2 regions of the Ensifer sp. genome follow, and region 2 is predicted to be linked to the other one. Evidence: riboswitches for the same ligand, from Rfam matches in the RefSeq annotation. Region 2 holds a riboswitch; the other holds the start of a gene.
What was found. Region 2 has a riboswitch for cobalamin ahead of cobU (bifunctional adenosylcobinamide kinase/adenosylcobinamide-phosphate guanylyltransferase). Riboswitches for the same ligand answer to the same signal wherever they lie in the genome.
Positions count from the first base shown of each region.

Region 1: another riboswitch for cobalamin. It lies ahead of nrdH (glutaredoxin-like protein NrdH); the one in region 2 lies ahead of cobU (bifunctional adenosylcobinamide kinase/adenosylcobinamide-phosphate guanylyltransferase).

Region 1 is NZ_DALZXU010000006.1:114,609-120,386, reverse strand. Features, by position in the region: gene metE (5-methyltetrahydropteroyltriglutamate--homocysteine S-methyltransferase) at 1-975, shown strand, start outside; gene RTP54_RS22650 (acyl-CoA thioesterase) at 972-1,772, shown strand; cobalamin riboswitch at 1,929-2,154, shown strand; gene nrdH (glutaredoxin-like protein NrdH) at 2,453-2,674, shown strand; gene nrdI (class Ib ribonucleoside-diphosphate reductase assembly flavoprotein NrdI) at 2,692-3,108, shown strand; gene nrdE (class 1b ribonucleoside-diphosphate reductase subunit alpha) at 3,078-5,231, shown strand; gene nrdF (class 1b ribonucleoside-diphosphate reductase subunit beta) at 5,248-5,778, shown strand, end outside.
Region 2 is NZ_DALZXU010000001.1:2,123,270-2,129,047, reverse strand. Features, by position in the region: gene RTP54_RS10345 (hypothetical protein) at 589-732, opposite strand; gene RTP54_RS10340 (cobyric acid synthase) at 983-2,440, shown strand; cobalamin riboswitch at 2,507-2,961, shown strand; gene cobU (bifunctional adenosylcobinamide kinase/adenosylcobinamide-phosphate guanylyltransferase) at 3,103-3,627, shown strand; gene cobW (cobalamin biosynthesis protein CobW) at 3,631-4,695, shown strand; gene cobN (cobaltochelatase subunit CobN) at 4,752-5,778, shown strand, end outside.

The sequences.
Region 1 (5,778 bases), on a different contig from region 2:
CGCCAGGCGCGATCGCTGCATGCCAAGGGCGAGCTCAGCTATGTCGACTATCTTGCATATCTGCGCCAGGAGACGGAGAAGGCCGTGCGCTGGCAGGAGGACATCGGCATCGAGGTGCTGGTGCATGGCGAGTTCGAGCGCAACGACATGGTGCAATATTTCGGCGAGCAGCTTTCCGGCTATGCCTTCACCCAGAGCGGCTGGGTGCAGAGCTACGGCTCGCGCTACGTGCGCCCGCCGATCATCTTCGGCGATGTCTCGCGGCCGAACCCGATGACGGTGGATTGGGCATCCTATGCGCAGTCGCTGACGTCAAGGCCGATGAAGGGCATGCTCACCGGCCCGGTGACGATGCTGCAATGGTCGTTCGTGCGTGACGACCTGCCCCGCTCGATCGTGTGCCGGCAGATCGCGCTGGCGCTGCGCGACGAGGTCACCGACCTGGAGGCTGCCGGCATCGCCGTGATCCAGATCGACGAACCGGCGCTGCGCGAGGGGCTTCCGCTCAGGCGGTCCGATCGAAAGGCCTATCTCGACTGGGCCGTCGAGTGCTTCCGGATCAGCGCTTCGGGTGTCGGTGACGAAACGCAGATCCACACGCACATGTGCTACTCGGAGTTCAACGACATCATGGCGGCGATCGCGGCAATGGATGCCGACGTCATCTCCATCGAAACCTCGCGCTCGAAGATGGAACTGCTCGGCGCCTTCACCGATCAGGCCTATCCGAACGAGATCGGCCCGGGCGTCTACGACATCCACTCGCCACGGGTGCCCTCGGTCGACGAGATGGTGGCCCTGATCGAAAAGGCGACCGACGGGCTGACGCCGGCACAGATCTGGGTCAACCCGGATTGCGGCCTGAAAACGAGGGCCTGGGAGGAGGTGCGCCCCGCCCTCGTCAACATGGTGCAGGCGGCACAGGCGTTGCGGCAATCTTTCGCCGCCTCCGGCCGGGATGCGGCAAGCGCATGACGGACGACGGGAATATCTGGATGGCGCCGGGGGAAACCCCGGCGCCATCCACGCTGATCGACATCGTCTTTCCCGGCGACACCAACCACCACGGCACGCTGTTCGGCGGTGCGGGACTGGCGCTGATGGACCGGATCGCCTTCATCGTCGCCACCCGCCACGGCCGCGTCCCCTTCGTCACCGCGTCCTGCGACCGGGTCGATTTCCGCGCCCCTGCCCGTATCGGCCAGATCGTCAGCTTTTCCGGGCGCCCGATGAAGGTTGGCCGGCGCTCGATGGTGGTGGAGGTGGACATGATCGCCGAGGATCTTATCGAGGGCACAAGCGATCTTTGCACCCGCGGCCAGTTCACCATGGTGGCGATGCCCGAAGGCAAGGAAGGAAGCTGGTCGCTGCCTTCGCTCGCCTCTGCCGCGATCGGTCCGCCGAAAGACGATGCGGTACGCATGGTCGACATCGTCTTTCCCGACCAGGCCAACAGCTTCGGCGCCATGTTCGGTGGCGACGCGCTGTCGCAGATGACCAAGGCGGCCTTCGTCGTGGCGACACGGGCAAGCCGCAAGACGACGGTGCTTGCCTCCTGCCAAAGCATCGACTTCAAGCATCGCATCACCGTTGGTTCGATCATCGAGATTGTTGCAAGGATCGTGCGCACCGGCCGGAGCTCGACGACCGTAGAGGTGGAGTTGTGGTCGGAAGATCTCATGGGCGGAGAACCGACGCTGACGGCCCGTGGCGTCTTCATCATGGTGGCCGTCGACCGCGACAACCGCCCGGTTCCGGCCTTCGCTGCCTGACGTGTTCGACTTGGGGAGCCGTCGACGACGGCTCTTCATCCACAGGCTTTGTTGGAACCGCGCATTTACTCCCCGTTATCCACACCCGGGAAAATATTGCCCACGCCATCGGGCATCCGCGCCATCGAACCTATTGACGCGATTTTCCGGCCATATACTATATCTAGTGTTCGAGGTTCTTCCGATTCGCAAGGATTGGGAGCGAAGATGGGAATACGGTGCCCCGTGGCGATTTCGCCCGGTCAAGCCGTGGCTGCCCCCGCAACTGTAAACGGCGAGCGACTGTCCAGCATTCGGCCACTGAAGCATGAGGCTTCGGGAAGGTCCGGGCAGAAGCAGCGACCCGTGAGCCAGGAGACCTGCCTCGATCGATAAACGTCCACGGGCGGGGTGTCCGGAGAGGTCAGAGGTATGCTTGAGGCAGGATGAAACCTGCCTGATCGTCTCGACGTCTCCCCGGAAGCGCCGTCTTCAACTTCGGGGTGAAGTCATGTCCGCGTCATCGAATTCCTATCATTCGCCACCGAAGAGGCGCGGGTTCCCGCGCATCTGACGAAGACCCGTGCTCGGTCCTTATCCGAGCCCGTCGCCATTCTGCCAGCCCTGCCCTTTCGCCGGAACGCGCTCGCGCGCCCGCATGCCTTTTCATGTCCAGATCCAGCCGACCCAACGAGGAAGAAATGAACGTCACCGTCTACAGCAAGCCCGCCTGCGTCCAATGCACCGCCACCTACCGCGCGCTCGACCGCAAGGGCGTCAACTACGAGGTGATCGACATCTCGATCGACGAGGACGCGCTCCAGACGGTCAAGGGCCTCGGCTACATGCAGCTTCCCGTCGTCGTTGCCGGCCCGGAACATTGGGCAGGCTTCCGCCCCGACAAGATCAGCGCGCTCTCGTAAGCTTGAGGTGCCGGGCGATGGGCCTGATCGTCTACTTCTCCACGCGCTCGGAAAACACCCATCGCTTCGTCGGCAAGCTCGGCCTTCGCGCCATCCGCATTCCGGTGAGCGCGGCCGACGGGCCGCTTGAGATCAAGGAACCCTATGTGCTGGTCGTGCCGACCTATTGCGGCGACGACGGCCGGGGCGCCGTGCCCAAACAGGTCATCCGCTTCCTGAACGATGCGGACAACCGCTCCCACATCCGCGGCGTGATTGCCGCGGGCAACAGCAATTTCGGCGCGACCTACGGGATCGCCGGCGACGTGATCTCGGCCAAGTGCCAGGTGCCCTATCTCTACCGGTTCGAGCTTCTGGGCACCGACGAGGACGTCGCCAATGTCAAAGACGGGATGGAACGATTTTGGACGTCTCAACACTCGAACGCCCCCTGAAGGCGACGGAAGCGGCGCTCGATTACCACGCGCTGAACGCGATGCTGAACCTCTATGACGAGGACGGCCGGATCCAGCTCGACAAGGATCGGCTGGCGGCGAAGCTGTACTTCCTGCAGCACGTCAACCAGAACACCGTGTTCTTCCATAACCTGCGCGAAAAGCTCGATTACCTGGTGACCGAGGGCTATTACGAGCAGGAGGTTCTCGACCAGTATTCGTTCAATTTCGTGCGCGATCTGTTCGAACACGCCTATGACAAGAAGTTCCGCTTCCCGACCTTCCTCGGAGCGTTCAAGTATTACACCAGCTACACGCTGAAGACCTTCGACGGGAAGCGCTACCTCGAGCGCTACGAGGACCGCGTCTGCATGGTGGCGCTGGCGCTTTCGCGCGGCGACGAAGCGCTGGCGCGCGACATGGTCGACGAGATCATCTCCGGCCGCTTCCAGCCGGCGACGCCAACCTTCCTCAACGCCGGCAAGAAGCAGCGCGGCGAGCTCGTCTCCTGCTTTCTGCTGAGGGTCGAGGACAACATGGAGAGCATCGCGCGCGGCATCAATTCGGCGCTGCAGCTGTCGAAGCGCGGCGGCGGCGTTGCGCTCTCGCTCACCAACATCCGCGAGGCCGGCGCGCCGATCAAGCAGATCGAGAACCAGTCGTCGGGCATCATCCCCGTGATGAAACTGCTCGAGGATTCGTTCTCCTACGCCAACCAGCTCGGCGCACGCCAGGGCGCAGGCGCCGTCTACCTCAACGCCCACCATCCCGACATCATGCGCTTCCTCGACACCAAGCGCGAGAACGCCGACGAGAAGATCCGCATCAAGACGCTGTCGCTCGGCGTCGTGGTGCCCGACATCACTTTCGAACTCGCCAAGAACAACGAGGACATGTACCTGTTCTCGCCCTATGACGTGGAACGCGTCTACGGCGTCGCCTTCACCGACATTTCGGTCACGGAAAAGTACCGGGAGATGGTCGCCGACAGCCGGATCCGCAAGAAGAAGATCAAGGCGCGCGAGTTCTTCCAGGTGCTGGCGGAAATCCAGTTCGAAAGCGGCTACCCCTACATCATGTTCGAAGACACGGTGAACCGCGCCAACCCGATCGCCGGGCGCATCACCATGAGCAACCTTTGCTCGGAAATCCTGCAGGTCAGCGAAGCCAGCGAATACAATGACGACCTGTCCTACAAGCACATGGGTAAGGACATTTCCTGCAACCTCGGCTCGCTGAACATCGCGGCCGCGATGGACAGCACGGATTTCGGCAAGACGATCGAGACGTCGATCCGGGCACTGACGGCAGTGTCCGACATGAGCCACATCTCTTCGGTTCCCTCCGTCGAGAAGGGCAACGACGACAGCCATGCGATCGGCCTTGGGCAGATGAACCTTCACGGCTATCTCGCCCGCGAACGGGTCTATTACGGCTCGGACGAAGGCATCGACTTCACCAATATCTACTTCTACACCGTGGCTTACCACGCCATCCGCGCCTCGAACCGGATCGCGGTCGAACGCGGCACGAGCTTCAAGGGCTTCGAAAACTCGAAATACGCGTCTGGCGACTACTTCGACAAATACACGGAACAGGAATGGAAGCCGGCGACGGAGCGGGTGCGCGAGCTGTTCGAAACCGCGGGCATCGATATCCCGACACAGGGAGATTGGCAGGATCTCAAGAAGGCCGTCATGGCCACGGGCCTCTATAACCAGAACCTGCAGGCAGTGCCGCCGACCGGCTCGATCTCCTACATCAACCACTCGACCTCCTCGATCCACCCGATCGTCTCGAAGATCGAGATCCGCAAGGAAGGCAAGATCGGCCGCGTCTACTACCCGGCGGCCTTCATGACCAACGACAATCTCGACTACTACCAGGACGCCTACGAAATCGGCCCGGAGAAGATCATCGACACCTATGCGGCGGCGACCCAGCATGTCGACCAGGGCCTGTCGTTGACCCTGTTCTTCAAGGACACGGCGACGACCCGCGACATCAACCGGGCGCAGATCCATGCCTGGAAGAAGGGCATCAAGACGATCTACTACATCCGCCTTCGTCAGATGGCGCTGTCCGGCACGGAAGTGCAGGGCTGCGTATCCTGCGCTCTTTGATATTCCGGGGACAATCATGAACATCCAAGTCAAGACCAAGGCGCCCAAGGTCGCGCAGGCCGTGCGCGCCATCAACTGGAACCGCATCGAGGACGACAAGGACCTCGAAGTCTGGAACCGGCTCACCGGCAATTTCTGGCTGCCGGAAAAAGTGCCGCTGTCGAACGACATCCCCTCCTGGGCGGCACTTCGCCCGGAAGAACAGCAACTGACGATCCGCGTGTTCACCGGCCTGACCCTGCTCGACACGATCCAGACGAGCATCGGCGCCCCGACGCTGATGGCGGATTCGATCACGCCGCACGAGGAAGCCGTCTATTCCAACATCTCCTTCATGGAGGCGGTGCACGCCCGTTCCTATTCCTCGATCTTCTCGACGCTTTGCTCGACGCCTGACGTCGACGACGCCTATCGCTGGTCGGAGGAAAACGAACATCTCCAGAAGAAGTCGGCACTGATCCTGGAGCACTATCGCACCGCGGATCCGCTGAAGCGCAAGATCGCCAGCGTCTTCCTCGAGAGCTTCCTGTTCTATTCCGGTTTCTAC
Region 2 (5,778 bases):
TCTCGTTGAGAAATCAACCTCTTCAATCGGAGAGGGGCGCGACCGATAGGGTAGCGGCGTCTGTCTGCGACATGGCGCAAGCGGAATTTTTCGGCTCCCGGCGGCTAAATTTAAGCATTTGCGACAATTAGTGCCGCAAAATTTAGCGCTCGCCACAATGCTGGTTTCCGGTCTGTTGCATTGAGGACCTTTCCTGTCTCGAATGCGTCACGCGCAAATTTTGCGAATGTCGCGAAAAACATTCAAAAAAAGCCGGAATTCATCTTTCGTTAAATCCTCAATAACCATCCGGTAACGATGTCCGGCTAATTGTTGTTGCGCGGCAGGAAACGGCCGCCGACCCGGATCAAGGTAGTGCGTCCCGGGTTTGAAGCGAGCCTCCGGTGTGTATTTCCGGAGTGACCAGTGTTTTTTGGAAGCCGCATCCCTCGAGAGAGGTCGATGCGGCTTTCGCGTTTATGGCCGTTGACGGTGATCGACGGACCAAAAAAAACCGTCTCCACGAGGGGAGACGGCTGGAGGAGGAGGCGTTAGCTGCTGAAATGCGAAGCCTTGGCCAATAGGACGCCCGGGGACCGGGCCATCGGGTCAGCCGACGTTGGACGTGCGGATGAAGCCGAGCGGTCCGAAGGGAGCGTCGAGAACGACGTTGCGGACGCGCGACTGACTGGCGGGGACCTTGGAATTCCAGGCGATCTGAACGAAATTGGGCTTGCTGAAGATGTACAGCATGGACATGGACCTTGAGAGGCCGGACCCCATTGGTCCGGTATGTGTTTCGGTGGCGCTGATATAGGCTCGCCGCAAGCGAAATTGAATGCCAAACTCGTCACAGGATGTCGCAATTACGCTAGTTTCGGAGAGAAACTCGACAAGCTTGATTAGCGACCGAAACAGTCCGTCATCGACGCGCCGCAAATGCGGCGAAATCTTGTCAAAGCAGGGCTTTGCGCCCGATCAAATCGATGTTACCCGTGGCGCCATGACACGCAAGATCATGCTGCAGGGAACCGGCTCGGATGTCGGAAAATCGGTATTGGTGGCAGGCCTCTGCCGGCTCGCTTCCAATCGCGGGTTGAAGGTCAGGCCGTTCAAGCCGCAGAACATGTCGAACAATGCCGCGGTGTCTGACGACGGCGGCGAAATCGGCCGGGCGCAGTGGCTGCAGGCGCTGGCTGCCCGCGTGCCGTCCTCCGTGCACATGAACCCGGTGCTCCTGAAGCCGCAGTCGGATGTCGGCAGCCAGATCGTGGTGCAGGGCAAGGTCGCAGGGCAGGCGCGCGGGCGCGAATATCAGGCGCTGAAGCCGAAATTGCTCGGCGTGGTCATGGACAGCTTCGAGCAGATTTCGGCCGGCGTCGATCTTGTCGTCGTCGAAGGCGCGGGGTCTCCGGCCGAGATTAATCTGAGGGCCGGCGACATCGCCAATATGGGCTTTGCGACCCGTGCGGACGTGCCTGTCATCCTCGTGGGTGACATCGACCGCGGCGGTGTCATCGCCTCGCTGGTCGGCACGCATGCGATCCTGCCGGCGGACGACCGGCGCATGATCTCAGGCTATCTCATCAACAAGTTCCGTGGCGACGTCACCCTGTTTAATGACGGCATTGCCGCCATCGGCGGCTACACCGGCTGGCCCTGCTTTGGCGTCGTGCCGTGGTTGAAGGCGGCGGGCCGGCTGCCGGCGGAGGATTCCGTCGTGCTCGAAAAGCGCGTGCGCGGCGAGGGGCGGGCGCTGAAGGTCGTCGTTCCCGTGTTGTCCCGTATCGCCAATTTCGACGATCTCGATCCGCTCGCCGCCGAGCCGGAGGTCGAGCTCGTCTTCGTGAAGCCAGGCAACCCGATCCCGGCAGATGCGGGTCTCGTCGTCATTCCCGGGTCGAAATCGACCATTGCCGACCTGAAGGATCTGCGCGCGCAGGGCTGGGACGGCGACATCAAGCGCCATGTCCGGCGCGGTGGCCGGGTTATCGGCATCTGCGGCGGATACCAGATGCTCGGCCGGCGCGTCACCGATCCGCTGGGGATCGAGGGGCGCGACCACGAAATCGCCGGGCTCGGTCTGCTCGATATCGAAACCGAGATGGCGCCGGAAAAGACCGTGCGCAACAGTCGCGCCTGGTCGCTGGAGCACGACGTGACGCTCGAAGGCTACGAGATCCACCTGGGCAAGACGACGGGCGCCGATTGCGACCGCCCTGCGGTCAGCATCGACGGCCGCGCCGATGGTGCTCTTTCTGCCGATGGCCGGGTGATGGGCACCTATCTGCACGGCCTGTTTGCAAGCGATGCCTATCGCTCGGCACTGCTGAGAAGCTTCGGGATCGAGGGCGGCATCGGCAATTATCGTCAATCGGTCGACGCGGCGCTCGACGACGTCGCGAGCGAACTCGAGGCGGTGCTCGACAGGCGTTGGCTGGAGCAGCTGCTCGGGAATTAGCCAGCGCGCCGCAATCGCGTTGTTGGCCGTCGCACGCGTCGATTGACTTTGCGCCCCCCGCTTCCTAATCATCTGGCGTTGGATGGTTTCCCCGGATCGTGGCGATGCGGGGGAATAATTGGGAATGTGACGGATGGACCCAAACCGGGCATCCTTATCGCAGCCGACCCCGCGACTGTAGAACGGTCAGGGTTCGCCATCGGGTTTGATGCCGGGTTGTCGGCCGGTTGCATGGGCAATCGGGGCAGGTCAGGGATCAAGCCGGAAAAGCCACTGGCGTGGCTTCGTGATCAGCCGGGCTGGACGCCTCTTCTTCTACGAATCGTCCGCCTTTCACGAAACCGGCCACAGCGCCGCGCATCGGAAACGACGTGCAAAGGTTCGCTGTGGCACCGGAAAGCGCCGGGAAGGTGAGGCGGGCCGTTCGGGCCCTTGCATTGTTTTCGCGTCGCGACGCGAAGCGATGCCATGGGCTCGTGACGCCGTGAGCCAGGAGACCTGCCGTCCGACAGGGGCATTCCGCCCGAAGGGAAGCCCGCTTCCCAACGCCATCACGGAGGTTGTCTTGGCTTATCGACCATTTTCCGAACGCGCCTTGAGCGCGCCGAGCTTCTGTTGCCGTTCAAAATCGCCCGCTGCGGCGACGTGAGGCGGCAAGGCAGATGAGCATTCCCCATGCCGGGCCGGTTCTGGTCCTCGGTGGCGCCCGTTCCGGCAAATCCAGCTTCTCCGAACGGCTCGTCGAAGCCTCGGGTCTCGACATGCACTATGTCGCGACCGGGCGTGCCTGGGACGACGAGATGCGCGAGCGTATCGACCATCACCGGGAAAGGCGCGGCGAGGGCTGGACCACGCATGAGGAGCCGCTCGATCTCGTCTCGCTGCTGACGCGCATCGACGGTGAGAACCGCGTGGTCCTCGTCGACTGCCTGACACTGTGGGTCACCAACCTGATGATGGAAGAGCGCGACATGGCGGCGGAGTTCGCTGCCCTTGCCGGCTTTCTGCCTGAGGCCCAGGCGCGCCTCATCCTTGTTTCCAACGAAGTCGGCCTCGGCATCGTGCCCGAGAACCGCATGGCCCGCGACTTCCGCGACCATGCCGGCCGGCTTCACCAGATCGTTGCGGAGAAATCCGCGGAAGTTTACTTTGTCGCGGCTGGATTGCCGCTGAAAATGAAGGGTTGATCCATGACCACTGCGAGAGCCAACCAGGGCAAGATCCCGGCGACCGTCATCACCGGCTTCCTCGGCGCCGGCAAGACGACGATGATCCGCAACCTGCTGCAGAACGCCGACGGCAAGCGCATCGCGCTCATCATCAACGAGTTCGGCGATCTCGGCGTCGATGGCGACGTCCTGAAGGGTTGCGGCGCTGAAGCCTGCTCGGAAGACGACATCATTGAACTCACCAACGGCTGCATCTGCTGCACGGTTGCCGACGATTTCATTCCGACCATGACCAAGCTGCTCGAGCGCGAAAACCGTCCTGACCACATCATCATCGAGACCTCGGGTCTGGCGCTGCCGCAGCCGCTGATCGCTGCCTTCAACTGGCCGGATATCCGCAGCGAAGTGACCGTCGACGGCGTCGTCACCGTGGTCGACAGCGCGGCCGTTGCCGCCGGCCGCTTTGCCGACGACCATGACAAGGTCGATGCGCTGCGCGTCGAGGATGACAATCTCGATCACGAAAGCCCGATCGAGGAGCTGTTCGAGGATCAGCTGACGGCTGCCGACCTGATCGTGCTCAACAAGACCGACCTGATCGACGCCTCCGGCCTGAAGGCCGTGCGTGACGAGGTCGCCTCGCGCACCAGCCGCAAGCCCGCGATGATCGAAGCCAAGAACGGCGAAGTGGCTGCTGCCATCCTGCTCGGCCTTGGTGTCGGCACGGAAAGCGATATCGCCAACCGCAAGTCGCACCACGAGATGGAACATGAGGCCGGCGAGGAGCACTCTCACGACGAGTTCGACAGCTTCGTCGTCGAGCTCGGCGCGATTGCCGATCCCGCCGCCTTCATCGATCGCCTCAAGAGCGTGATCGCGGAGCACGACGTGCTGCGTCTCAAGGGCTTTGCCGATGTGCCCGGCAAGCCGATGCGTCTTTTGATCCAGGCCGTCGGCGCCCGCATCGACCAGTATTACGACCGGGCCTGGGTGGCCGGCGAAAAGCGCGGCACCCGCCTCGTGGTCATTGGCCTGCACGATATGGACGAAGCAGCCGTGCGCGCTGCCATTACCGCGCTCGTCTGACGCCTTGAATCAACGCCGTTCCGGGAACACCCGGACCGGCCTGAACGGATAGAACAATGCATCTGCTTCTCGCCCAGAAAGGAACGATCGCCGACGGCAACGAAGCGATCGACCTGGGGCAAACGCCGGCCGACGTGCTTTTCCTGTCGGCCGCCGACACCGAGCTTTCCTCGATCGCTGCGGCCCATGGCCGGCGCGGCGAGGGAGCGAGCTTGCGCATCGCCAGCCTGATGAACCTGATGCATCCGATGTCGGTCGACACTTATGTCGAGCGCACGGCGCGGCATGCAAAGCTCATCGTGGTGAGACCGCTCGGTGGCGCCAGCTATTTCCGTTATGTGCTGGAAGCATTGCATGCGGCCGCCGTCACCCACCGCTTCCAGATCGCGGTGCTGCCGGGCGACGACAAGCCGGATCCGGGCCTCGAACCGTTCTCCACGGTCGAGCCAGACGACCGCCAGCGCCTCTGGGCCTATTTCACCGAAGGTGGCGCCGACAATGCAGGTCTGTTTCTCGATTATGCCGAGGCACTGATCTCGGGGGGCGAGAAGCCGCAGCCGGCAAAGCCGCTTCTGAAGGCCGGCATCTGGTGGCCGGGGGCGGGCGTCATAGGCGTCAGCGAATGGCGGGCTCGTGTCCGGGAAAGAACGGTTACCGGGGAGGGAGCCGAACCCCCGACCATCGGGATCTGCTTCTATCGCGCCTTGGTGCAGAGCGGCGAGACGCGGCCGGTCGAGGCGCTGATCGACGCGCTTGCGGCCGAGGGCATGCGCGTGCTGCCGCTGTTCGTTTCCAGCCTCAAGGATGCCGTTTCGGTCGGCACGCTGCAATCGATCTTTGCCGAGGCGGCTCCCGACGTGGTGATGAACGCCACCGGCTTTGCCGTCTCGTCGCCGGGCGCCGACAGGCAGCCGACGGTGCTGGAATCGACCGGCGCACCGGTGCTGCAGGTGATCTTTTCCGGCTCGTCGCGGGCGCAATGGGAGACGTCGCCGCAGGGGCTGATGGCCCGCGACCTTGCCATGAATGTCGCGCTCCCGGAGGTCGATGGCCGCATTCTCGCGCGCGCCGTCTCCTTCAAGG